Regions from separate parts of the Alicyclobacillus fodiniaquatilis genome, predicted to be linked through region 3. Evidence: riboswitches for the same ligand, from Rfam matches in the RefSeq annotation. Region 3 holds a riboswitch; each other region holds the start of a gene.
What was found. Region 3 has a riboswitch for thiamine pyrophosphate ahead of ACFSB2_RS01170 (ECF transporter S component). Riboswitches for the same ligand answer to the same signal wherever they lie in the genome.
Positions count from the first base shown of each region.

Region 1 (8,289 bases), on a different contig from region 3:
GCTACCATCGTCGCCACCATCACGCTTGGACTCAAAGGGGACGATGCAACGGCGCTGATCGGCGGCGTCAGCTTCTTGTTGTTCATTGTCATCGCCTTTCTTGAATATCGGCATCAAGCGCCTCAAGTGGTGATGACCTATGTGCAGGAAGGATTTACATTCTCCATGAAGATTTTTGCACCTGTCATTCCCATTGCCGGTTTCTTTTTCATGGGTTCGCCGGACGTTGCGCCGCAAATTCTCGGCAAAGGCGCACCAGGCTATTTGTTCGATCTCGACAAAGCGCTCGCGGCGCATGTTCCTCTGTCGATGGCCACAGTTGCCATCATCATTGTCCTGGTGGGCATCATTGCCGGGCTCGATGGTTCTGGTTTTTCAGGATTGGTGTTGGTGGGCACACTCGCGCAGGCGCTCGGAACGCCAGTCGGCGCGAATGTCGCCATGTTGGCGGCGCTTGGTCAGTTGGGGTCCATCTACAGCGGTGGCGGCACACTGGTTCCCTGGGGCGTGCTGGACGTGGCCGGTGTGACTGGCGTGAACCCGGAGGAGTTGACAAGACGAAATTTTCTGCCGGTGATGGCGGGCCTTGCTGGCGCGACGGTTGTCGCCATTGTCCTGATGTAGTGAAGTTGCTTTCCTTTGATAGGTCACTTTGGTCACTGATAGGCTCATGCGCCGCCAACTGTTCATCCAAATCATCATACTTGCGCTCCGCCGCTTTTCTATGCATGCGAAATGTGTTAAAAGTGGGGGAGTCGTTGTTCCAGGAGGGCCTAAGATGCATCGATGGACAGAAATACCGCGGCGATTGGGAGAAGAACGCCAACCACTGCGGACAATATACATGTGTTTCTTTGCTGTATTTGGCACGCTGGCGAATCTGTACGTCGGTCGCTTGCAGGGCGTCGTCGCCCTTGTTTATTTAATCGTGAGTGTCGGTTCGCTTGCAATCGTGTTGCCGTTTTTTCGACGTTCGCTCTTTCGCAAGGCGGATCCGCTTTACACCCATCGTTTGTCAGGCGCGCCGTGGTCTTTAACGGGTTGGCGGATTTACCTCTACTTCATCGTGCCAGCATGTTTTGTCGCCATCATTCAATCGTTTAGCACATTGATTGGCTTGTTTTTGGAATTCAACCAGTCGAATGTGCCCACACAGCCATCTGTCAATGACTACATCACGCCATTCCTCGCCGGGACAGAGGAGATATGGCGTTGGTCGATGATTGGGACGGTCGTCCTCATTGGGCGATTGGTGATGCGGCGGTCATGGGAAAATGGCAAAGTGCGTGGCGCCGTGTTTACGGTGGCGTTCGTGCTGAGCTCCGTCAGCTTTGGGGCGGGACATATTCTGGAGTTCAGTCGGGATCGACTGCAGGCATTGTTGTTGTTTAGCATGTTGGGGGCTTTGCTCGCGCTGATGACCATCGTCACGGGACGCATTTTGTTGGTGATGTGCACTCATATTGCATATGACTTGTGGGTCACCGCTTTGGCGGATGTGCATGGCTATCAGGCAGCGCTTGGCCTGCTCGTCTACGTTGTGTTGCTCCTTGCCCCTGTCGTCACGTTGATTTGGCATCGTCGTCTCTTCGATGTCAGCCCGACGTGGCGCGAACGCGTCACGTTGTCCGCACACCAGGCGACGTGGCAAGAAGATTATCAAGCGGTGGCCCAAGAACTTGGCGCGGTGTTTTGCCGACGTAAAAAATTGCATGTCGATCACGTCGGCAGCACGTCGGTTCCAGGTCTCCTCGCCAGACCCATCATCGATGTGCAAGTTGGTGTCAGTTCACCTCGGCTCAAACGCCGTGAGCGAAAACAATTGACGCGTTTGGGATACGAAGTGTGTGGCACGGTGTATGTGCGCGACCGATTGGACTTGCGCCGCAGCCAAGGGCAGGCGGTCAATGTCTATCTTGTCGAAGCATATGGGAAGATTGCGCATGCGAACATCCAGATTCGCGAATATCTGTTAAGCGAACCGCGAATTGCGGCGGAGTATGCGGCGCTAAAGCAACGCGTTTTAGCGGATGGGTGCCTACGCGAAGATAGCTATATCAACGCCAAAAGGCCATTTATCGCCAAATTGTTGCAGGACATCTACGCGAATACAGAGCTATAGTCGGAAAGGAAAAAGCAGGGCAGGGTAGGCGGACGCAGCGCGTACCCTGCGCTAGGGCAAGGTTAATTGGCCAGTTTATCCTTGTTTTACAATGAATATACCCGCCGTTTTTTCCGGTAACACATGTCCGCCGCGAACATCTATTGATTCTCGCACGCGATGTCTCGCAGCGTCTGTGTCAGTTGATGAACGTCATGCAGTGTTGCAGAAAGATGCTCCGCATCCGCCGCCTGTTGTTCTGAGGTGGCCGCAATTTGACTGCAAAAGGAAAAGGCTTCCTCAATGCTACGCGTAATTTGCGTCATGTTGTTCGTGATGTCCACTGTCGCTTTTTGCGACTGCTCCGCCAACTTGCGAATTTCCTTTGCCACCACAGCAAACCCGCGACCTTCTTCGCCGACGCGCGAAGCTTCAATGGATGCATTGAGTCCAATGATTTTCGTTCTCGTCGCCAGATCTGTAATCAGTTCATTCACTTGTTGGATGGTGCGCGTTTGTTCGACCAATGCCTGAATCTGCGCAAACAACTGACCTTGAATCGTCGAGAGATTTGTCGCATGACGGGCGTATTCGCTGGTGGATGTAGCAACCTGATTCGATAGTGTGTGCAATTCTGCCGCCAAATTCTCAATGCGGGCTTGATGTGTACTCACGCCCCAACTGATGACACCAGAGACTTCTTCCCCGTTCCAGACGGGGATGCACGCGCAGGTGTACTCCCTGTGAAATACGGATTCTTCCGCTTCGACGGTCAATTTGATGGGTTGTTTTTCCTGAAGGGTGCGGTAAGTGATGGAGCCCTCGGCAAGTCTATCACCTGTGGTGATGCCAAGGCCAAGGTTGTCGGTGCAATAGATATATTTCTCTGTATCACTGATGGCAAGCGTGCTTTTCGGAGAATATGTCCCCAATAGCATCTGGATAATCGGCGCGAATTTTAGTAATTCACTTGTTGTCAAGGGCGTTCACTCCGCTTCGTGTGCTTTAACTCTCCTATGTATTTCGTGAAAAATACGAGAACTCCTAGTCGGGGAACGCCATTTTTCGACTTTTTTTGACAACTGCCCGCAACGTGCGTATTGCAGTCGGGCAGTTGCCATTGCTGAAACAATTTATTTCAACGTAATGGTGTTGCTTTGACCAATCATGGCGGCGCCATCGGTATTCTGGTAAATCAATTTCACGATGCCAGATTGCCCTTTCATCGCCGATGGATACAAAAACGAGAGTGTTTGGCCGTCCCCGCTCACTTCGAATCCTGGAATGGGTTTGCCTGTTTGACCGCTGCGCACTGCCTGTTCATAGGTGTTGACGACGGATTGGCCGTTTGAGCCAATCCATTCGAATTCTACCAAACGGTATCCTTTTGGCGGATTCTGAATGCCAAACGTGAATAATCCGCTTTGTATTTCTTGGTCGACGACAACAGACGGCGCGACCTGTGTTTGGGCCATGCTGTTGACCGTGGCTTCTGGATAAAACACAGAGATGTGGTCCAGTTTTGGATCCGCCGTCGTCGCGCTTGGCTTAGGGAAGATCCACAACAATTGGAACTTGGGTCCGGCAGGATACATCAAAATCGTTTGTGTAGCCGTCGAGCGCGTTTCACCAGGTTCACCCAGCACTTGTTTTACCTGCGACAGCGTGATTTGCTGCAGTTTTGGGCTGGATGAGCGAATATCAAAGATTTGCGATCCTTTGTTGAAGCCGAAGGCTGCGTCGTGGCTTGGGAATGTGGCGTACATCCCAGCGCCAGCCTCATTTTGGCTGCTGGGTTGTCCCCAGGCCTGTGAGACTTCGTCGATTGTAGCAGTGCCGTTGACGTACGGAATATCCATGACTTTCCCAGCGGTGGCCAATTGCATCGATTGGGAAATCAACTGCGTCGTATCATTTGTCTCTGTGCCCTCTGGCGCAGACGAGTTGGCTGGGGTAGACGAACTTGTCTGTGTGGCGCCAGTGGTGGATTGGCCAGTTGTTTTGGTGTTGTCATCGTGATTTTTTGACACACTTGTAGATGGATTCGTCTTTGCAGCCAGCGTTGGGGTTGCCGAATTTGCACCCATGCCACATCCGGTTAAAATTGTGCACCCGAGAATCAGAGCTGTTGCTGTCAAGGTTGTTTTTCTCATTGGTCACGCCTCCATTGTTCCTGTCTACCCTGTAAATCAAGTCGATACCTTGATGTTGCGCCATCCGCAATGCTCCAATTGACTGGCATTTTCATGGTTCTACTGGTACGGGATGCATCACGCATGGCGGTCTATCGTTAGAGTGAGCCTATTTGCTGAAGTACATGTGTCCAGTTCTTGCTCGAAATCAAATTGACATGTTTGCACACACCATCTGCGATGATCCCACTTGATTCGTGTGCCCCTGTTTCTGTCGATGCAGAGGATACCTCACGTATAGCGTTCTATGAATTAGACGAAGCAATGTCTGAAATGGTTACAGCGCGAATGCCGGATGGTGCATCAGCCCTCGGATGACGGGCGGATCGTGTTGACCTTGTTTTATGCTTGCGCTACCCTAAAAATAGAGTGATAATTTTTGCGTGCGCCAACTGCGATGCGCTTAACTTCATATGAACCACTAGGGGTGCCATTTTGGCTGAGACAAGGACCTATCCTTGAACTCTTGGAACCTGATCTGGATGATACCAGCGGAGGGAAGTGGACGTTTGCTATGTCTTTTTTGCACTGGCTGACCAAACCACTCCGCGGGGAGTGGTTTTTTTTGTTCACGGCGCTTGCGAGAACGGACGTAAAGGAGCGAATCTGGTGCAAATAAGCGATACCGGGCACGTAATCAGAGCATTGACCATCGCTGGATCGGACAGCGGGGGTGGGGCGGGGATCCAAGCGGATCTGAAGACGTTTGCCGCCTTTGAAGTGTATGGCGCGTCAGCATTGACCGCGCTCACCGCACAAAATACGCAAGGTGTGCAAGGCATATACGAAGTCGCGCCGGAATTCCTGCGTCAGCAGGTGGAGTCGGTGAATGGAGACATCGGCTTTGACGCCGCCAAAATCGGCATGTTAGGCAGTGCCGCCATGACAACTGAGGTTGCCGACATCATTGCGCGCGCGGAGATGACAAATCTCGTTCTCGATCCGGTGATGGTCGCCAAAGGCGGCGCGTCGCTCTTGGAGGATCACGCTGTACATATGCTGAAAACGCGCTTGTTGCCACTGGCCACTGTGCTGACGCCCAATCTGCTCGAAGCGGAAGTTTTGTGTGGTTATCCGATTCATTCCTGGTCAGATTGTCAGCAAGCTGTCTCTGACCTCGCGAAGATGGGACCGCAGTGTATTGTGCTCAAGGGCGGGCATGCAACTTGGGGAATCTCGCGGACGCTTCCGGATGACGCAAACGGGGCGCAGGTGTTTGATCTCGTGTTTGACGGAAGCGCCTTGACCACATTCTACGCGCCGCGGGTGTTTAGCCGCAAGACGCATGGCACAGGCTGCACACTGTCTGCTGCAATTGCCGCCTGTCTGGCGCGGGGAATGAGGGTACTGGATGCCATCGCCACAGCCAAGACGTTTGTTTGGGAAGCGATGGTCAGCGCTGCTGCGTGGGATGTGGGAACAGGTCATGGCCCGCTGGATCATTCAGTAGCGCCACGGTTTAGTACAGGAATTGAGGCTGGTGGGACATACCGCTGGCACAATGACGGACGATTCCATTTGGAGGGAATACGCATATGAAATGGTCTGAATATAGTCGGAATGCTGCAAATCATCTGTGGGAGGCCAGTCTGTCGCATCCATTTGTACGGGAAATCGCAGATGGGACGTTACCCATCGAAGCGTTTGCGCACTACATTCGCAACGATGCGCTGTACTTGCGCACATTCGCGCAGGTTCAACGAATGGGGGCCGCCAAGGCGGACGCGCAGTTGGGTGCGCGCTTGCGTGCGCATGCGGCGAACACGGATGATGCGGAGCGGGCGTTGCATCAAACGTTTTTCTCCATGCTGGACATCGCTCCACCGGATGCACAGGCGCTGCCAGCGCCGACGGCGTATCGCTATATGTCTCATTTGATCACGGTGGCGTCATTGGGCACGGTCGCGGAAGTGGTTGCGGCCATTTTGCCTTGTTACTGGCTGTATTGGGAGATTGGACTTCACTATCGCGACGCCCGGCCAGAACATCCGGTTTATCAGCGCTGGGTTGCAACGTATGGCAGTGCGTGGTACGGCGAGCTTGTGCGAGAACAACTTGAGCGTGCGGACAACTTGGCGGCAGCGGCTTCCATTGAAGAACAGCAAAAAATGACACGGCATTTTTTGCTTTCGTCACAGTACGAATTGGAGTTTTGGACCATGGCGTATGACTTGGAAACCTGGCGTTTTGAAGAATGCGAAACGCAGTGAAGGTCACAGCGTTCATGCGAATGGCTTCAACCAAAAGAGGTCTAACCACACTTTGCCTATACATAGGCATAAGGTGAAGAACACTGGTGTGTGTATCATTTGTGAGGAGCACGAGTGGATGAAAGCCAATTACAGAGTGCAATTACAGGTGAATGTGATATCGGGGAATTCAGGAGTGTATTTCGGCAATACGAACGTTATTTTCGGCGTGAGCAATCATTCGAAATCCAACACTGGGTTTGGTGGCGTTGGTTCACAGAATAAGATGTATCAAAACCTCGGCATCGTCTATGACCCAGATTGGATTGACACGCCGATTGACGACAGAGATGTTCATGTTTATGCGCCTCACCACGATCACAGCGCCGAAAGTGTGATGAACGCAAAAGTGGATTCCATCAACGTCCAAACGGTGACACAAAATTCGGGGATTTTTGTTGGCGATGCGGATATCACTGGACTTGATTCGCATGAGAAAAACAATATTGGTTTGGGGTTGGTGTATGGGAATCAAAACCTGGAGGCGGGCAATGTGAACATCGCGTACGATCCCGATGCAATTGATATGCCAATTGACGATAGAGACAATAAGTCGGCGGTATTCATCGCGCCAAGCAGCCCGATGCGGGTAAACGGTGGGTAGTTGTGATTTTGTCAGCATGATGTTGAGGCTGTAGCCATACTTTGATGAGAAACCGATGTGTTCACTGTGGAGGTGGAAAGATGCCGAACATGATCTCATTTGGTGTGATGAATGTGAACACACCGCAGCAAAATGCTGGTGTATTTGTCGGCCAAGTCAATATGACGGGTTGGGATGCAAATCAAAAGATGGATATGGGGCACGGTGGAACATACGGGATATTCTGTTTTAGCATCGGAAATTTGAATTACAATTTTGACGGCTTCGAAGTGATTGATGGAGTTATCGCAGATCAGGACATCAAGGGGCAGGTTGCTGCGACACTGTAGACATTGCGCACGACAGTCGGGGGGGATGAGGATGCCGAGTATGATCAACGTCGGCGTGTTAAATGTCAATACGCCGCAACAGAATGCTGGTATTTTTTTTGGTGAACTCAACATGACAGGCTGGGATGCCAACCAAAAGATGGTTCAAGCGGAAGGCGGTCAGTTCGGCGTATTTATGCTCAACATGGGCATTGTGAACAATAATTTTGACGGCTTTGAACTGATGGATGGAAACATGTTGGATCAGGATTTGAAGGCACAGGTGAGCGGCAACCTGTAAGGCCTCCATGCTCAATGAACCAAACAAGTGCAAGCGGGCTATCCCAAAGCAGAGAAAATTGCTGGGATAGCTTTTTTTTTCGATGTAATCGGTTTTATTCCATCTAAATAATGTTGCATTTCAATACTTAATGTAGGTGTTCAGATTTTGTTAAGCGCTTATACATATACTTGTCTATAAAAGTTTCGACACAAACCGACAAAAACCGCCCGAGATATAGATGCTGAACATTCGTCCAGGCGTTCCCTCGTTTTCAACATACAATGGATGGATTACGCGAGGGGGTGGAGCGTGTGTGTACGAAAGCAGAATGTCAGCGTCATGTCGGACAGTGGGTTCGATTTCAGACTCCCTATGGCCATCATCAGGGGATCATCGAACGGATCAATGGGGATAAGGCCATAATTCTATCCCCGAAACAGTACGTACCTGTCCAGTTTGCAAGCACAGATGTCTGTGAGGATGACATGGGAAAATTGGATGTCGCCTTGGCTTGGTGGGGCGGTGCTGGCCGGGGTTACCCGAATGGCGCCG
Region 1 is NZ_JBHUCX010000083.1:164,189-172,477, reverse strand. It holds gene ACFSB2_RS20430 (hypothetical protein) at 1-624, shown strand, start outside; gene ACFSB2_RS20425 (GrpB family protein) at 779-2,122, shown strand; gene ACFSB2_RS20420 (methyl-accepting chemotaxis protein) at 2,263-3,081, opposite strand; gene ACFSB2_RS20415 (YjgB family protein) at 3,235-4,254, opposite strand; TPP riboswitch at 4,707-4,810, shown strand; gene thiD (bifunctional hydroxymethylpyrimidine kinase/phosphomethylpyrimidine kinase) at 4,903-5,832, shown strand; gene tenA (thiaminase II) at 5,829-6,503, shown strand; gene ACFSB2_RS20400 (hypothetical protein) at 6,622-7,146, shown strand; gene ACFSB2_RS20395 (hypothetical protein) at 7,227-7,475, shown strand; gene ACFSB2_RS20390 (hypothetical protein) at 7,507-7,755, shown strand; gene ACFSB2_RS20385 (hypothetical protein) at 8,049-8,289, shown strand, end outside.
Region 1: another riboswitch for thiamine pyrophosphate. It lies ahead of thiD (bifunctional hydroxymethylpyrimidine kinase/phosphomethylpyrimidine kinase); the one in region 3 lies ahead of ACFSB2_RS01170 (ECF transporter S component).

Region 2 (8,289 bases), on a different contig from region 3:
ATCATTCTTGTAGTTTTCGCTAATTCATACCAGGTAAGTTTGTCTGTTCCGCCGGAGAAGTTATATGCTTCCTTCGTTTCTCGAGATATCCGGCCATGAAGTGCACGATACTGGTTTTGTTCCTCGTCCCGTTGATAATCTTTATTTAAGTGAAAGTGAAGGTTATCATCGGTCTCTTTTTTGTTTGGAACAATCGTCCAAAGGGCAATCCTACTTAATAGTGCTAATGCTTTGTATACACGTGAACGACAGTTGCCTAAATTCCACTCATGAATCAATGTTTTAGTGCCATAGATAATCTCGGAGTTATAGTGGCGCCCACGATCAAGTAGTTCGAGACCAAACAGTAGAACGTTTGGTGCATGGTGTTGAACGAGTAGTGGGAGTATTTCGATGAAATTCTCATTGAGACGAAAATAACTCTTCGCCATCAAACGGTCTTGTTCGTAATGAGTAATCATCCATTCGCCATCTTCTAGTTCGCGGATCAAGCTCGTTTTTGTAAGACGTTCGAATGCTTGATGGACTGTTGATTTAGGCAAGTTGAGGGTCTTTCGTAATGTTACATCGTCGCGAAAAAAACGTCCCGTGTCTGCATCATGGATGATCATATGTAGACCGACAAACACAGCTAATGCACTTGCGGGAAGATCGTAATGATGTAAACGATGTCTCATTGCTGTATAAAATTTCGCGTTATCGTATGGTTGTTGCGTGCGCAGTTGCGCTTCTGTTGAGTTGGCTATATTTGAAGGTGTTGCGATATAGTTCATACTGAGAGCGAAGACCTAAAAAAGGTTGCATTAAATAGAACAACGTGGTATCCTGTTTTTGTGAATTCTTTTTCTTTTGGAAACAGGTACTTCCACATTGCATCGGTTCCAGCCGATGCTATTTTTTTGTCCTTTTTCGTCTCTCGCACGATCCTCCTTTTTAGATGAATTTGTGACTTAGAACTCTCTTTTGTTTTTGTAAATACAAAAAGACCGGGAATAGGGGCCCCCAGTCGTGCGTCAACAGCAAACAGTTTCCCATCAAAAAATAACGCTACATGTTGAAGTAATCATTACATGTATGTTAAAATTGACATAAGTTAAATAACTTAGTCGGATGGGATTTGCTCTAGCTGGTTTGGTCGCCGGGTGGGAGCAAATCCTATTCTTTTTTCAAAGTTATAAACGGATAGTGTTGTACAAACATCCATTTAATTTACAAAACGACATAGAAACGAAATCATTCAACACTCGGAAATACGATTTGTGACTATATTACCTGAAGAAATATGTCTAATCAAGAGAAAAAATGGCAGATACTATTGCACAATGATCTCGTGAAGGATATAATTGAGCGTTTTTGATATAAATGAGGGCCTATTTTTGGCCCTATTTTTTTGTAAAAAGCAGTCGATTTATGGTTCATTAGCGCGCATCTAAACTGTCTAACCACGTTTGCAGAAGCTGATTGATTACCCTCGTTTTGTAGCCCTTAGATTGGCGTTTTGCGACCTTATCTAAGCGCTGTAATAAGTCGTTCCGAATCAGAAATGTTGCGCGCTTATGCGTGTCTTCTACAGTCCTCTTGTCTTTCTCCTGAATTTCAAGCATACCTGCGATATGATCCGCTATGGAAAAGGGTTTTTGCGGGGTTTCAGACTGAACAGTGTTACTGTTGTCTATTATGTTTAACGTTTCAGTTTCAGTATTACTATTTACTGAAACGTTTTCCGATTCCGTTTGATGTTTATGTTTTTCTATTTCGTTTAACTGTTCAGTTTTAGCATTACGTTTTACGTTTGTGTTTTTTGCTTCAGTTTCAGTGTTACGTAATACTGATACGTTTGTTTCTTCAGTTTTCGTGTTCAGTGAATTACTTTCTAAAAGCGATTTTTTTGCAGGATTCTCGCTCGGTAACTCAGAAGTCCTGCTTGTAAGTAGGCTTTTAATCTGATCACGCTTTGACACGTTCCATCAGCTCCTTCACAAACGCTTCGTACTGCTCCAACGTCCGTTTATCTTCTTGCGTTCTATCAGTAATGCCACTAAGAACGAATTCTTTCAGTCGATTCCGCCGTCTTATGACAGTGTCAAACACAACATCTTCATAATCATTTCGCGCTTGTTCCAGAATTGAATTATCCAAAGTGGTACGAACGTCAAGTAAGCCAGTCAGTATTCCAGCAAGTTGGAGGTTCGGATTTGCCATTTTCTGCACAATCTGAAGCGTCTCTAGATATCTATCCAGCGCATCGTACGCAAATGGCTCACTTTGAAGCATAACGACTGCGTAATCTGACGCTGCCAAGCCATTGATGGTTTGGTCGCCTAAGTTCGGAGGTAAATCAATTAGTATATAATCATAGTCGTTCTTTACCTCATCAATCGTTTCCCGCAAAAGGTGAGCAGGTTGTCCCGAGTATTCACGATACAGATACCTGGAAAATGTAGACAACAAATCCTCGGCAGGTAATATGTGTAGTCTATCGGTAATTTGATAAATGTACGGTTCCGGATTCCGCTCTTTGACAGCTTCAAGAACAGTATTATTGGTAAAATCATAAATATTCCTACGAGTTAGAAACTGTGTAAGATTCCCCTGACTGTCAAAATCAACCGCGAGTACTTTTTGGTGTTGAGAGAGCAACCAGCTTGTCACAGCCGTAGTCGTTGTCTTTCCGACACCGCCCTTTTGGAGCCCAAAGCTAATGGTGATTCCCATATATGTCCTCTTTTCCGTAATTTCTTCTCTGTTTCCTATCGTAAATTCATTAAACGTTTAAGTCAACACGTTTACGTTTCAGTTTTAACTTAACAACAAAAACTAGAGAAGGCGTCAAGTGACGTTACTCGCTAAATCTCTACCATTAACGGGTATCACATTTTCTAATGGAACGCTAATTCACGATACGTTCTATTCAGGGGCGGAAGTCTCATATACATGGCGCTGTTCGGAAAACTGTCCCTGAACGCGCGCATACGGCGAACTCTAAAAACAATATTACTGAACAATATTACTGAACAATATTACTGAACAATATTACTGAACAATATTACTGAATTGTGTTACTGAACAATATTACTGAATTGTGTTACTGAAGGATAAGCATCGAAGCATACCAGCCAGATTGGAGCATTTTCGATGCTTGGTGCAACGAAGATCTTTGAAGTGTTTAGCCTGAATTTGCCGTACATAACTGACTTACACACACGGGAACAGCGGCGAATATGAAACAAGCTCATGCAGATGCTAAAGTTTAGACTCTATGGACAGAAGATCACCCAATTTTAAACATCGATCAATTCTGTCGAAATAGCAGGGATTTTGAATGCATCACCAAAAGCGTGAAAGAACCACTTTTCGTTTAGCAGAACCCTATTCCATGGTCAATTTTTAGATTAGCGAAACACACGGGTATTAAGGAAAGTGGCGTGGTGTTACCAATACAGCTCCGCGATTAAAGGAAAGATTCGTAAGCGGCAAGAGGGAGTTATTTACCTATATGTAGATACATAGTATGTAGCTTTAAAATAGGGAATTAATGTAATTGAAATTGAGTATCCGACACTACCTTCAAATTCGCCGTTAAACAGTCGAGACGTCAGTCGTCAGATATTGTATAATACGTTGCGGATGCATTGGATGACTCTATACCCATTGTAGGGTAATTTTGTGCCTCATCTACTCTCATTTTAGTAAGATTGTTACTGTCAATGAATGAAATAACGAGGTGATGCACGACGCACACCTCGTTATTTGTGTTATTCTTGGTAGATTTGACTTCCTGATTCTAAAAAATCCTTGGATTTCTCATGCATTCCTTCTTTGATAGCAGATTCCAAATTCAATCCCTTTTCCTGTGCGTATTCACGAATATCTTGTGTGATCCTCATACTGCAAAACTTTGGACCACACATAGAGCAAAAATGAGCTGTTTTTGCAGGCTCTGCAGGGAGCGTTTCATCGTGAAATGTAATTGCCCGTTGTGGATCTAAAGACAGGTTGAATTGGTCACGCCAACGAAATTCAAATCGGGCTTTGGAGAGTGCATCATCACGTTGCTGAGCGTTGGGATGTCCTTTGGCTAAGTCTGCTGCATGAGCAGCAATTTTGTAGGTAATGACGCCTTCTTTTACATCATCTTTGTTCGGAAGCCCTAAGTGTTCCTTAGGTGTCACGTAACACAACATTGCAGTGCCAAACCACCCGATCATCGCTGCCCCAATTGATGACGTAATATGGTCATAACCTGGAGCAATATCAGTGGTCAGTGGGCCGAGTGTATAAAACGGGGCTTCATGACATACTTCCATTTGTCGATCTACATTTTCTTTGATCTTGTGCATAGGAACATGACCTGGGCCTTCAATCATTACCTGCACATCGTACTTCCACGCGATTTGGGTAAGTTCCCCAAGTGTTTGAAGTTCTCCAAACTGTGCTTCATCGTTGGCGTCTGCAATAGAGCCAGGACGAAGACCGTCACCTAGTGAAAAAGCAACATCGTATGCCTTCATAATTTCGCAAATTTCTTCAAAGTGAGTATATAGGAAACTTTCCTGATGATGTGCCAAGCACCAGGCTGCCATGATAGACCCGCCGCGTGACACAATGCCGGTAACACGCTTCGCAGTTAGTGGAATATATCGAAGAAGAACTCCTGCATGAATCGTAAAGTAATCTACACCTTGCTCCGCCTGTTCGATTAACGTATCACGGTATATCTCCCATGTTAATGCTGCTGCTTCTCCATCGACCTTCTCAAGTGCCTGATAAATAGGTACGGTCCCAATAGGTACGGGGGAGTTGCGAATAATCCACTCACGTGTAGTGTGAATGTTCTTTCCAGTGGATAAATCCATGACCGTATCCGCCCCCCAAAGTGTCGCCCATCTCATTTTATCTACCTCGTCTTCGATGGATGATGCGACAGCAGAGTTACCGACGTTTGCATTAATTTTTACATGGAAGTTCCTACCTATAATCATTGGTTCGCTTTCAGGGTGATTGATATTGGATGGAATAATTGCTCGTCCTTCTGCAACTTCTTTACGAACAAATTCAGAGTCCATTCCTTCTCGAATTGCGATAAATTCCATTTCGGGCGTAATGATACCCTTTCTTGCATAGTGCATTTGTGTAACATTTTTAGCTGCTTGAGCACGAAGCGGTCTTCGTTTTAAGCCAGGAAACACTTCTCGATTCGATTCGGCGGTGCCTTTTAATCCATCATCAATTGGAAATACATTTCTCCCCACGTATTCCTCAACGTCTGCACGATCAAGAATCCAATGTCTACGAATTGAAGGTAATCCTCGTTGTATGTCTGTGACAGCATTCAAGTCCGTGTATATACCACTCGTATCGTACACGCGTACAGGTTCGTTCACTTGCTCTCCAAATCGGCCCGTCGAAGGTGAGAGTAGTATCTCACGCATTGGCACACGAATATCGGAGCGAGAGCCTATTACGTATACCTTTTTACTACTGGGGAAAAATTCACTATCATTTGACATTTGTTTGTCTCCTTCAATTCGGAGCGGGGACAGGCTGTGGTCTTTGTCAACCTAAAAGGCCGCAGCATATTGTTCGGGGGTCTTCACAGAAAATAAATGTGCAAAGAAAATCCCTACGCTGGCATTATCCAGATCAGGTTGACGGTCGGCGATACATTCGCCCTCTCAGCCCGGTTTGCCGAGCTCCCGTTTTAGATTATACTGTCGCTTCTACGATATCATTGACCACTTGGTTAAACAACCTTACTTAGCTCCTGATGCATTACATCAGTTTGACAAGTGGGGCAGTCTGCGAAACATGTCTCATTTTTTCTAAGTATAGTTTTCGTTTCCTGTGGCCAATAACAGGACACAAAAGCAGAGTAATTCTTCTATTGTCAGCTTCTCTCCATCTATTTGAGCATCCAGCAACGCACCAATCAAATTCGGTTTTGGATGTTTGCGCTGATGTCCACAATGTTTCGAAAATACCCATTCAACTCGCGCCGTCCTGCTTGCTTGCGGTTCATTAGGTTCATAATGGTCTCTGGATTCGAATCGGCAGACCCCTCCATCGGTAAGTCTGACCATTGCTTGAATAACTTCTCGGTCCTCCGCAGGAACTCCCATCATCTCCGCAATCACGATAACGAGCAAGGGATAAGAGACTCGGGCAACCCGTCGCACACCTTAGGTCTTGGTGCCGCCTCCCGCGGTTTCGAGGCGGTCAACTGCACATCAAGTAACTCTTTAGAGATTTCTTCAATCAAGGTGCCCGAGCGGAAATCGCCTTCGGTGTGAACGCCAAGTTGACGAGACTGCGAAGCTCCGTGTTGCGCGGTGGATCCAAAAACAAAATGCTCGGTGTAATTGTCTTGTCTCTTCCAGCGAACCTTTGCGAGGAAAACAGAGTGAATGCTCAGAACAGTTTGTGCTTTGGCATGCACACATGCCTGACTCTGCTGGTCAAATTATACTGGTCCGACTTTCGGAGTTCGCGATGCCAACTAATCGGATTCAACCGTTGCTCAAGCGCGTTAATAATCTCTTTGGATACTGGTTCTTTCGATTCCACCATTCCCGCTCCCTCGTATGCTAATCAAATGCATAGCTAACGGTGTAGTCAATGGTGTGCCCATATTGCATTAGTTAGAGCTCTGCCGTCTGTTTAATTACTTCAATATCACTTAAATATGTGAAAAGAAAGAGACACCCACCCAGACTCAACTACCCATGGATGACGTTCTAACCTTTCTTCTATACCAATGGGTCCACGTAAAGGCCAATCCAATAATTCCATACTGAATAAATGGCGAGATAATCACGAATTCTGACGTAGAAATGGAGTATATGAGCACGGTCTCAAGTAGTGCCTCACTGAGTAACGCAACGCCCCACACGAGAGTCGTTATGCGTATTCTACGTCGAAAATGGCAGTTGCTCCACAAGGAGGACAAGCGATTGCGTCCCTCTTCGGATGAATTAAATCGAATAGCAAAATAGTAAATCAACGGCCTAGGAAATAACAAGGATCCAAGAAACGTAATCCCAAGCATTCCTGTCACGAAAGCTCCGCGCAAGAGCAGTAATTGTGCATTACCATGTATAAGCAATATACCGAGTTCCAACAAAAAGCCGATCATCGTGAATAAAGCTAAAATGTCTACCCGACGCTGTTTTATAATAGTCCAGACATTGTCAAGTACGGGTATGGCAGTGGCTATGGCAAGTGCTTGTATATTCGACATCTGGTGTTTCAAAATCGTGTATAGAATTAGCGGAACAACACCATTAAGAAATAGAGTCCAGACAATTCCACGCGCCCACTTCGTTGCAGATATATTCTGATTCACATTAAACACCCTCCCAGTTAACAAACAGTTCGTGGAAACAAGGCGGAAAACACACGTGCGTTGCAACTCCAAGAGAAAAAATTTCACGATTGTAGCACCATACAACGGATAGGATCGCTCTATCGTCTTCCTTCTCGTAACCGGCCGTGCCGTCCGGTACATATAACCTCAGTCACTATAACGGCGTCTTTCTGCACGCTCGGCGCGCTTGGCGGACGGCTTCTGGATGTCTCAGTGCAAGAATCAGTGCTCGACCGAGCAATAGGCCAGCGATGGAAAAGAGGTATGGGAGCGGGGCGGTCTGTCCGTGAAAGGCTGCGCCTTCACCCAAAAGTGGCACGAGTAAGAAGCGTAGGCCATACCGAATCGGGATGGAGACGAGCCACAACAACAAGCTCTGCCATGATCCGGCGATCATCCACCGACCATTTTCTTGATAGATACGAGTCATTCGACCGCGAATAAGGCCAACAATGAAACTCATCGCCAAAGTGAGCAAGAGTGAAATCCACCCTGCAATTTGAACCATCGAATCTCCGGCAGCTTCATACAGTGCATAAGCGCCGAGAATGAGTGGGAGGAACAGAAGTCCGCCACTCAATGTGCGTGGTGAAAGTTGTCGTTTCACTACAAACAACAGAATGACAATACCGAGAATAACGTCCTGTGCAGTTGGCATCAATAGGACCCTCCTTGTCGTAGACACGCCTATCTTGGGATGAATGCAGGAAATAAGTTCCCTTCCGGACAACCTCTATAAAGGTAAGCCCGACTGGCTTTTCTGGTTCCATGATACGACGACAATGGTTCCATGACGTCTACACCGAGGTTGAAGTTCAATTAGAAAAGAGGTCCATCTGTAGATAGACCTCTTCGAGGACCAAGCAGGGTTTTATGGGCTTAATTTGTTAGCGTGGGGGGACTGTCACTTCGTAATGACCCCAACC
Region 2 is NZ_JBHUCX010000102.1:110,561-118,849, forward strand. It holds gene ACFSB2_RS26755 (hypothetical protein) at 1-773, opposite strand, end outside; gene ACFSB2_RS26760 (hypothetical protein) at 1,419-1,961, opposite strand; gene ACFSB2_RS26765 (ParA family protein) at 1,948-2,715, opposite strand; gene thiC (phosphomethylpyrimidine synthase ThiC) at 3,756-5,510, opposite strand; TPP riboswitch at 5,604-5,710, opposite strand; gene ACFSB2_RS26775 (hypothetical protein) at 6,131-6,436, opposite strand; gene ACFSB2_RS26780 (VC0807 family protein) at 6,713-7,504, opposite strand; gene ACFSB2_RS26785 (hypothetical protein) at 7,518-8,021, opposite strand.
Region 2: another riboswitch for thiamine pyrophosphate. It lies ahead of thiC (phosphomethylpyrimidine synthase ThiC); the one in region 3 lies ahead of ACFSB2_RS01170 (ECF transporter S component).

Region 3 (8,289 bases):
GATTCTCACGCTTTGGCGACGAGCGTGCGCGTCATCAAGCATTGCGATCCCGATTATGTAGAAATTTTACCAGGCGTGGTGCCGAAATTGGTGCGCGAGGTTGCCTCACAGACCAAACGCAAAGTCATCGCCGGCGGCTTTATAGAAACGATGGATGAAGTGACTGAGGTGCTTGCCGCAGGGGCCAGTGCCGTCAGTACATCTTCCCTTGAAGTAAGACAATTTTATTTCCCGACTTCATGAGCAACGAATTTTAGCAAATCCATCTGTAACAAATCCTATGTACCATTCGACTATTTTTACGTTGGGAATGAGGGATCGTATGGACGATTTCCAATCCAGTACGGCCAATGCGATTAAGGATTTATTTGAAAAGTATGGCGATGAAGTCTATCAGTACGTGCGTTATACACTTGGCGACGCGATTCAGGCTGAAGATGTAGTGCAGGAGATTTTTCTTCGCGCTTTGCAGGCTTGGCCTCGTTTTGAGCACCGCAGCAGTTCGCGCACGTGGTTGTGGTCGATTGTACGCAATTACCTAAGCGATGTGCTTCGCAGAAAAAAACGGAACAAGCGGTTCACCGAGATCGATTTGGAAATCATGGCTGACACATTGAGCGTGTCAGATTCGTTTGCATCTGTGGAATTGGACAGTGTGTTGCAAAGTGTGCCAGCAGTGTATCGTCAGGTGATTATCCTGCGCATCATTCAAGATAAAACTTCCAAAGAAGTTGCAGAACTGCTTGGTTGGACAGAAAACAAGGTTCGGGTGACATTGCACCGAGCTTTAAAAAAATTACAGCATATCATCGGGGAAAATGAGCTGGTCAGTGTATCTACACACAAAGGACGGGGTCGACATGGAATCGAGCAGACTTGAACACACACTCAAATCTCTCGCGGAACATGAAATGTCCGCAGAATTCCGGACGAAGATGCTAAATGCGATTGACGAGGCCGCCTCGACACTGCAGCCGCCGAAAAAAAGCAGGGCTTACCACAAGCGTCTGTGGCTGGGCAGTGGATTTGGCGCGACTGCAGCCGCTGTCATCGTGGCAGGTATCTGGTTGATGAATCCGATGGGTGCAACCTCATTGCCGAGCTCTGGTGCGGATACGTTTGGCGCAACTTCGAGTTCGACCGCGCAACAGTCAAACGTACATCAGACGGCTTCGGCTTCGGCTTCAGGGAAGGCAGGTACAGGTACAAGTCAAACGGCAGAAACTGGTCAAAAGACGGGTGTGGGCCAAGCGGTAGGCAAAGATGAAGCAGTAGGCACAGGCCAAAGAGCAGGAACGGGCCAAAATGAGGGCGCTGGCCACAAGGTAGAAACAGGTGAATCTGCGCCAGCGCAAGCATCATCCCAAACGGCAGGATCCAACCAGATGAAATCGAATAACACAAACACGAGCGCAGTCACAACGCATGGCGCGGTATACGGACAGCAGGCGGGTCAGCACACAGCGGATCAAACAAGCAAAACGCAGTCCGCATCAAAGGGGAGTGACACCCAACCGCAAACTGGCGGCGGTGCACCAACTACGCAAAATGCGCCAGGCGAAATCACGTCCGGGGCAGGTATCATCAATCGTCCGCACTCAGGAAGCGAGGCAAGTACGGCGGCAAACAGCGCTTCGAGTCAAACTGACGTGCAGTCTTCATTGAGCACCGGGACAGACGCGTCCGGGACACAAGTCAACCAAAGCGCCACAGTGGATTTGCCGAATGTGTTCTCTTGGAACCAGATGACGTATGTGGTTACATCGCAGGCGGTGCGACAACCAGGCCCACGGATTGGCATATACGAGCATTACAATTTATATGACGTTTCTGGCGCAAAGCAAAATGACGACGTTGTGATTTATGACGGAAGCAAATATTGGATGGCCGTGGCTGTAAAAAGTTAGAACGCCGTGCGCAATGCGACTTACTTTGGAAGAACGGGAGAGTTGTCATGGCCAAGTATGTGTTAGCGATTGATCAAGGGACGACGAGTTCGCGTGCCATCTTGTTCAATCAAGCGGGTGAAATATGTGGGATTGCCAAGCAAGAGTTCAGACAATATTTTCCGCACAATGGTTGGGTTGAGCACGATGCGATGGAAATCTGGTCCTCTGTGCAAACGGTCATCGCTGAGGTTTTGCAGCAACATGCGGTGTCTGCCAGCGACATGGTGGCCATCGGCATTACAAACCAGCGTGAGACAACTGTGATATGGGATAAACACACAGGCATCCCGATTTATCATGCGGTTGTATGGCAATCGCGGCAAAGTGCGCCTATTTGTCAGCAGTTGCAAGATGCAGGTCTGCAAAAGCTTTTTAAGGACAAAACCGGGTTGCTGATTGATCCATATTTTTCTGGAACGAAAATCAAATGGTTATTGGATCACGTCGAGGGCGCGCGCGAAAAAGCCGTCAATGGTGACTTGATGTTTGGCACGATAGACAGTTGGCTTGTCTTTAAACTTTCTGGCGGCAAAGTACATATCACAGACTATACGAACGCATCGCGCACACTGTTGTACAACATCCATGAATTGCAGTGGGATGAGGACTTGTGCGAGATTTTGGCAGTGCCGACCGCAATGCTGCCGGATGTCAAATCCTCTTCTGAAGTATATGCGATGACGGATCCTGCTGCGTTTTTTGGCGAGCGAGTGCCCATAGCCGGAATTGCGGGAGATCAACAGGCTGCGCTGTTTGGTCAAGCGTGCTTTGAAACGGGGATGGCCAAAAATACGTATGGCACGGGCTGCTTTATGTTGATGAACACGGGTGAGACAGCGGTCGAGTCGGCGCATGGTCTGTTGACCACGATTGCCTGGGGAATTGATGGAAAAGTGGAATATGCGCTTGAAGGCAGTATTTTTGTAGCGGGATCGGCCATTCAGTGGTTGCGCGATGGGTTAGGTGTCATTGAGCATGCGGCAGATAGTCAATGGTTGTCCAGTTCAGTCACTTCGGCGGATGGCGTTTATGTCGTTCCGGCTTTTGTTGGATTGGGGACGCCACATTGGGATAGCGAAGCGCGCGGTGCGGTGTTCGGTCTGACAAGAGGCACGTCAAAAGCGCATTTTGTGCGAGCGACGCTGGAATCACTGGCTTATCAAACCCGCGATGTCGTTGCGGCAATGGAAGCGGATTCTGGCATTTCGCTCAAGAAATTGCGTGTGGATGGCGGCGCAACGGCAAATGATTTTTTGCTGCAATTTCAAGCAGATATTTTGAATGTGCCAGTTGAACGACCCCATGTGCTGGAAACAACAGCCTTAGGCGCAGCGTATCTCGCAGGATTGGCCGTCGGATTTTGGGACACGCGTGCAACATTGACCCAACGTTGGCGGCGGGACAGGGCGTTTTCTGTCCAAATGGCAGAGGAAGAGCGAGCGGGCCTGTATCGTGGTTGGCAAACGGCAGTCGCCGCTACACGCGCGTTCAAATAAGGTTGTCTCTGTGCTTCATCTATCCAATTCAACTGCAGTGCGGGCTAATACACGTGGAACGGCTCATCATGATTAGGGATGACGTTGTGCGGAGGCGTAAAAAAGAGTGACCGACAGGCGCAAGAGCGGTCACTCTTTTGTGATGCTTAAAAGGAATGTTTGGTACGACGATTTAAATAAGTGCGTTTTGTTTATTGTTGGTGAGAGGCCGTTTGGGCATGATCATTTGATTTGTCGCTCATGTTCCAAATGGCAAGAATGATGGTGATTGCGCCCAAGATGATGCTCACCCAATCATCTGCCGTGCCAAGCGACATTGTGAGCGGTTGGATGATAAACCAAATGCCCAGAATAAGATTGACCCATGATTGCCAGACACCAACGCCGCCAGCGTTTTTTAGCAGCGCGGCCCAGACGGAGACGATGAGCAACACTGCGCCGAGGATGACACTGGTCCAGATGGCACCCACGTGACTTGAGAAACCAAGAGCCCATGGCGAAATGATGAACCAGATGCCAAAGATAGCCATCAGCACGTTTCTTGATTTCATGACTCAACACCTCAATTCTTATTTGTGTTTACTTTTTGTAAACTACAATCGTATTGTATATCCTTTACTTAAAAGATGTCAATGACTATGGTACAATTCATCATAAAAGAGGGTGAAATCATGATGAAAATAAACGCTGAAAATATTGCGCCGACATGCGAGAAATTTGAGTGGGCTTTTGAATTTTTGGGAAAGCCATGGACAGGATTGATCATCCGGGCACTTTTGCATGGGCCAAAACGGGCGAAGGAAATTGCAGAGAGCATACCCAACATCAGTGGTCGTGTGCTCAATCAACGCTTGAAGGAATTGGAGGATATCGAAGTGGTAAAACGCACAGTCTATACTGAGCGACCTGTGCGCATAGAGTACGAGTTGACAGAAATGGGCAAAAGCTTGGAACCAGCAATGGAAGAAGTGCAAAAATGGGCGGATATGTGGTGGGAAACCATGCAAAAGCAAGATAAATGAGCAGCTTCATTTTGAAATGCCGAACCGTTTTTGTGCGTGGTTCAACACAATCGGGTAAGGGTGTGTCTCTTTGGAACGAGAACTGGCAATGGAAATTGTTCGTGTCACCGAATTAGCTGCGCTCAACAGCGCGCGTTGGATGGGACGCGGCAAGAAGAACGAAGCAGATAATGCAGCCACAGAAGCCATGCGCAAAATGTTTGACACCGTGGCGATGGATGGAACAGTCGTGATAGGTGAAGGTGAGATGGACGAGGCGCCGATGCTCTATATTGGAGAACGACTTGGGACGGGTGCTGCGCCGGAAGTGGACATCGCTGTCGATCCGCTTGAGGGGACGAACATCGTGGCGAGCGGCCAGGCGAATGCGATGGCGGTTGTCGCCATTGCGCCGAAAGGATGTCTTTTGCATGCGCCTGACATGTATATGGACAAGCTGGCAGTGGGTCCGCGGGCGCGTGGCAAAGTACATATGGACCAGTCGGTGACAGAGAATTTACAAGCAGTCGCAAAAGCCAACGAAAAGGACATCTCGGATGTCGTGGCGGTCGTGTTAGACAGGCCGCGCCATGCGGCGTTGATCGAGGAAATTCGTCAGGCGGGCGCTCGGATCAAACTGATTGCCAATGGCGATGTGGCCGCGGCCATCAACACGGCTTTTCCGGAGCGCGGGGTGGACATCCTCTTTGGCTCCGGCGGCGCGCCGGAAGGTGTGCTCGCTGCATGTGCGCTCAAATGTCTCGGCGGCGATATCATGGGACGTTTGTTGCCGGAGACCGATGAAGAGCGGCAACGCTGTTTGGAAATGGGCATCAAGGATATCAATCAGGTGCTGATGATGGAAGATTTGGTTCGTGGCGAGGACGCCATCTTTTCGGCAACTGGCGTTACGGATGGTGACATGCTGCATGGGGTTCGTTTTTTATCGAAGACAAAGGCGCGGACACAGACCATCGTGATGCGCGCGAAGACCGGTACGGTTCGCTTTGTGGATGCGCTTCACAATTTAGATAAAAAGGTTGGCTGGGACAGGCTGTAAGTCATTTTTGCTGGACAAGCGATTGCGGGATATGGATTGACATGCTAAACTTGCGATTGACAATTTGATAACGTGAAGAGGGGCGCTAGGGGTGCCATGATGGCTGAGAAGCAGCTTGCTGCTAACCCTTTCGGACTCGACCTGGATAATACCAGCGGGAGGAAGTGCCCATCGCCATTGCAACAGCACCTCTTTTCACATGTCTACATGTGTTCTCTGGTGCTGTTTTTGTGATGTCGTGGCCTGAAACCGCGTCCGCGTCGGACGCTCAACTCCTCACGAACAAGGGAGGATGAATGACTTGGCACGTTGGAAATTGCGAGATGTGATTGTGATGGTTGTCTTGGCGATTGTATGTGGGGGCATCTATTATCTCTCCGATTTTTTGTATGATGTCATTTCGGGCGCTTGGGTGCCGCTGCAAGGACTGATCAACGGGTTGTGGATGATCGCTTCAGTTCTGGTCGCTTACGTCATCCGTCGCCCAGGTGCGGCGCTGCTGGCAGAAATGGTGGGCGCATCAGTTGAGCTGTTGCTCGGCAGTCAATGGGGATTTTCCAACTTGACATCCGGATTGGTTCAAGGCGTTGGCGCTGAACTGGCCTTCTTTATCTTTTTCTACCGCCGCTACAACTTGCCGGTATGTCTTCTGTCGGGATTTTTGGCTTCGCTTGGCTGCGCATTCCAATGGTTTTGGCAGTCCGGCGGCGACAAGCTCTCTGCAACTGTGATTGTCGGCTACTTTGTCGCGACGTTGCTGAGTGGCGTCGTGTTGGCTGGTTGGTTGCCGAAACTGGTGGGTGACGCGCTCAATCGGGCTGGTGTCGTCCGCAATTTCGCAATCGGTCAGCAAACAAGGACGTTGAATCGATGAATCGCCATATCTATGCGGAAGTTGCCAAGCGTTTGGCCATTTCCGCAGATCATCTTCGTATCACCTATGAGGGCGCTTCATCACCTGCCATTGAGGATTGCAGTTTGACAGTGTATGAAGGAGAAGCCGTCCTGATCATCGGTCCCAGCGGCAGCGGCAAAAGTACGCTGGCCATGGCCTTGGCGGGCGTCATTCCCCGTTCGATTGAAGCGACAGTCGAAGGAGAGTGCGCCTTGGCAGAACATCTGCAAGCGCCTGGCAAGATTGGGTACGTGTTTCAGGATCCAGAAGCCCAATTCTGCATGCGGCGCGTGGATGACGAAATTGCCTTCGGGCTGGAAAACATATGTGTACCAAGAGCGGCGATGCCAGATGGTATTCACGCTGCGCTGGCTGAAGTAGGCCTAACGGTCTCCACTTCGGCTGCGCATACACATTTTTCCGGGGGAATGAAACAGAAGTTGGCCATCGCTTCGGCCTTGGCGCTGACGTGTGAACTGCTGATATTGGATGAGCCAACCGCGAATCTAGATCCACTGTCGACGCGGCAGGTGTTCGAACAAGTCGCCCGTCTGCGCGAACAGGGGAAGACCCTGGTCATCATTGAGCATAAATATGAGCCGCTGTTGCCATATGTGGACAAAGTTGTCGTCGTCGATGCGACGGGTCATATCGAACAGGTGTGCACCTCCGCCGCTTGGCAGCAGCAACATCATCAGGTTCAATCCACCCATCAACTTTCTGCAAGCGCCAACGCAACCTGTATTGATGAGTCCCCCGTGCTCACGGTCGATCACGCTCGATTAACTTACGCCAATCAGCAAGTTTGGCGCGATATCACGTTTTCACTGCACCAAGGGGAGTGGGTCGCCATCCTCGGACCCAACGGTGCTGGCAAGTCCAGTTTGCTCGAAGTGATGGCTGGCCTGCAGCCGCCGACAGACGGTGCTGTGGCGTTGCACGGCAAGCCGATTTCCCGTGTGAAATCGAAACTGCGCTACCAGCAAATTGCCTACGGCTTTCAAAATCCGGAGTATCAGTTTTTGTATGAACGCGTTGGCGACGAGATGGCGGGGCGGGTCATCGCAGACTCCATCCCTGTTGACGTGCTCAAACAACTGGCCGCGTTTGGCCTTGAAGATCACGCTTTGCAATCTCCATACGCTCTGAGTCAGGGACAGAAACGTCGGTTGTCGGTTGCTGTCATGTTACAACAGGCGCATGATGTGTATCTGTTTGATGAGCCGACTTACGGTCAAGATGCAGTGTCGGAGAAGATGATTCTCGACCGTTTACAAGCGCTGCGTGAACAAGGCAAGACGATTGTCACGGTCACGCACGATATGGAACTGGTCAAACAATACGCGACGCGCGTGCTCGTCATTGCGGAACAAGGGCTGCTTTACGACGGCGATGTCAAGGGCCTTTTGCAACAGGAGCAGGTGCTCGAACGCGCGCATTTGTTGGATGACGTCAAGCCGCTTGGTCAGTTGTACAGAGCGGATACAAACGAGCGCAGCGTGGGTGTAGCACCAGGAAAACCTTCGCAGGAAAACCAGCCGCGTCCTTGGTGGACGCGCGCGCCGATGCGATCGATTCATCCAGGCGTGAAGATTCTTACGCTGCTTGTGATTTCGGTTGTCATGTTTCTATCTAACCATTTGGCGCAAGTGGGGCGGCTTTGGGTTGTGCCGCTGGTGCTGACGTTCGCGCTTGGGTGGTGTGCGCCGTGGCGTGTGGCGAAGCGCGTGTGGGTCATTTTTCCGCTCTATGGCATTTACCTCTGGACATTTGCCGCAAATGCGGCTGTTCCACCCGGCGATAGGGCGCTAGATTGGCTGTGGTTTCACATTAGTTTATATGGCTTGTGGCAGGGCGTCATCGTCGCGCTGCGCACATTTGCCACGGT
Region 3 is NZ_JBHUCX010000004.1:106,741-115,029, forward strand. It holds gene ACFSB2_RS01135 (glycerol-3-phosphate responsive antiterminator) at 1-243, shown strand, start outside; gene ACFSB2_RS01140 (RNA polymerase sigma factor) at 323-880, shown strand; gene ACFSB2_RS01145 (hypothetical protein) at 861-1,907, shown strand; gene glpK (glycerol kinase GlpK) at 1,955-3,445, shown strand; gene ACFSB2_RS01155 (SPW repeat protein) at 3,637-3,996, opposite strand; gene ACFSB2_RS01160 (winged helix-turn-helix transcriptional regulator) at 4,120-4,467, shown strand; gene glpX (class II fructose-bisphosphatase) at 4,538-5,506, shown strand; TPP riboswitch at 5,584-5,686, shown strand; gene ACFSB2_RS01170 (ECF transporter S component) at 5,808-6,380, shown strand; gene ACFSB2_RS01175 (ATP-binding cassette domain-containing protein) at 6,377-8,289, shown strand, end outside.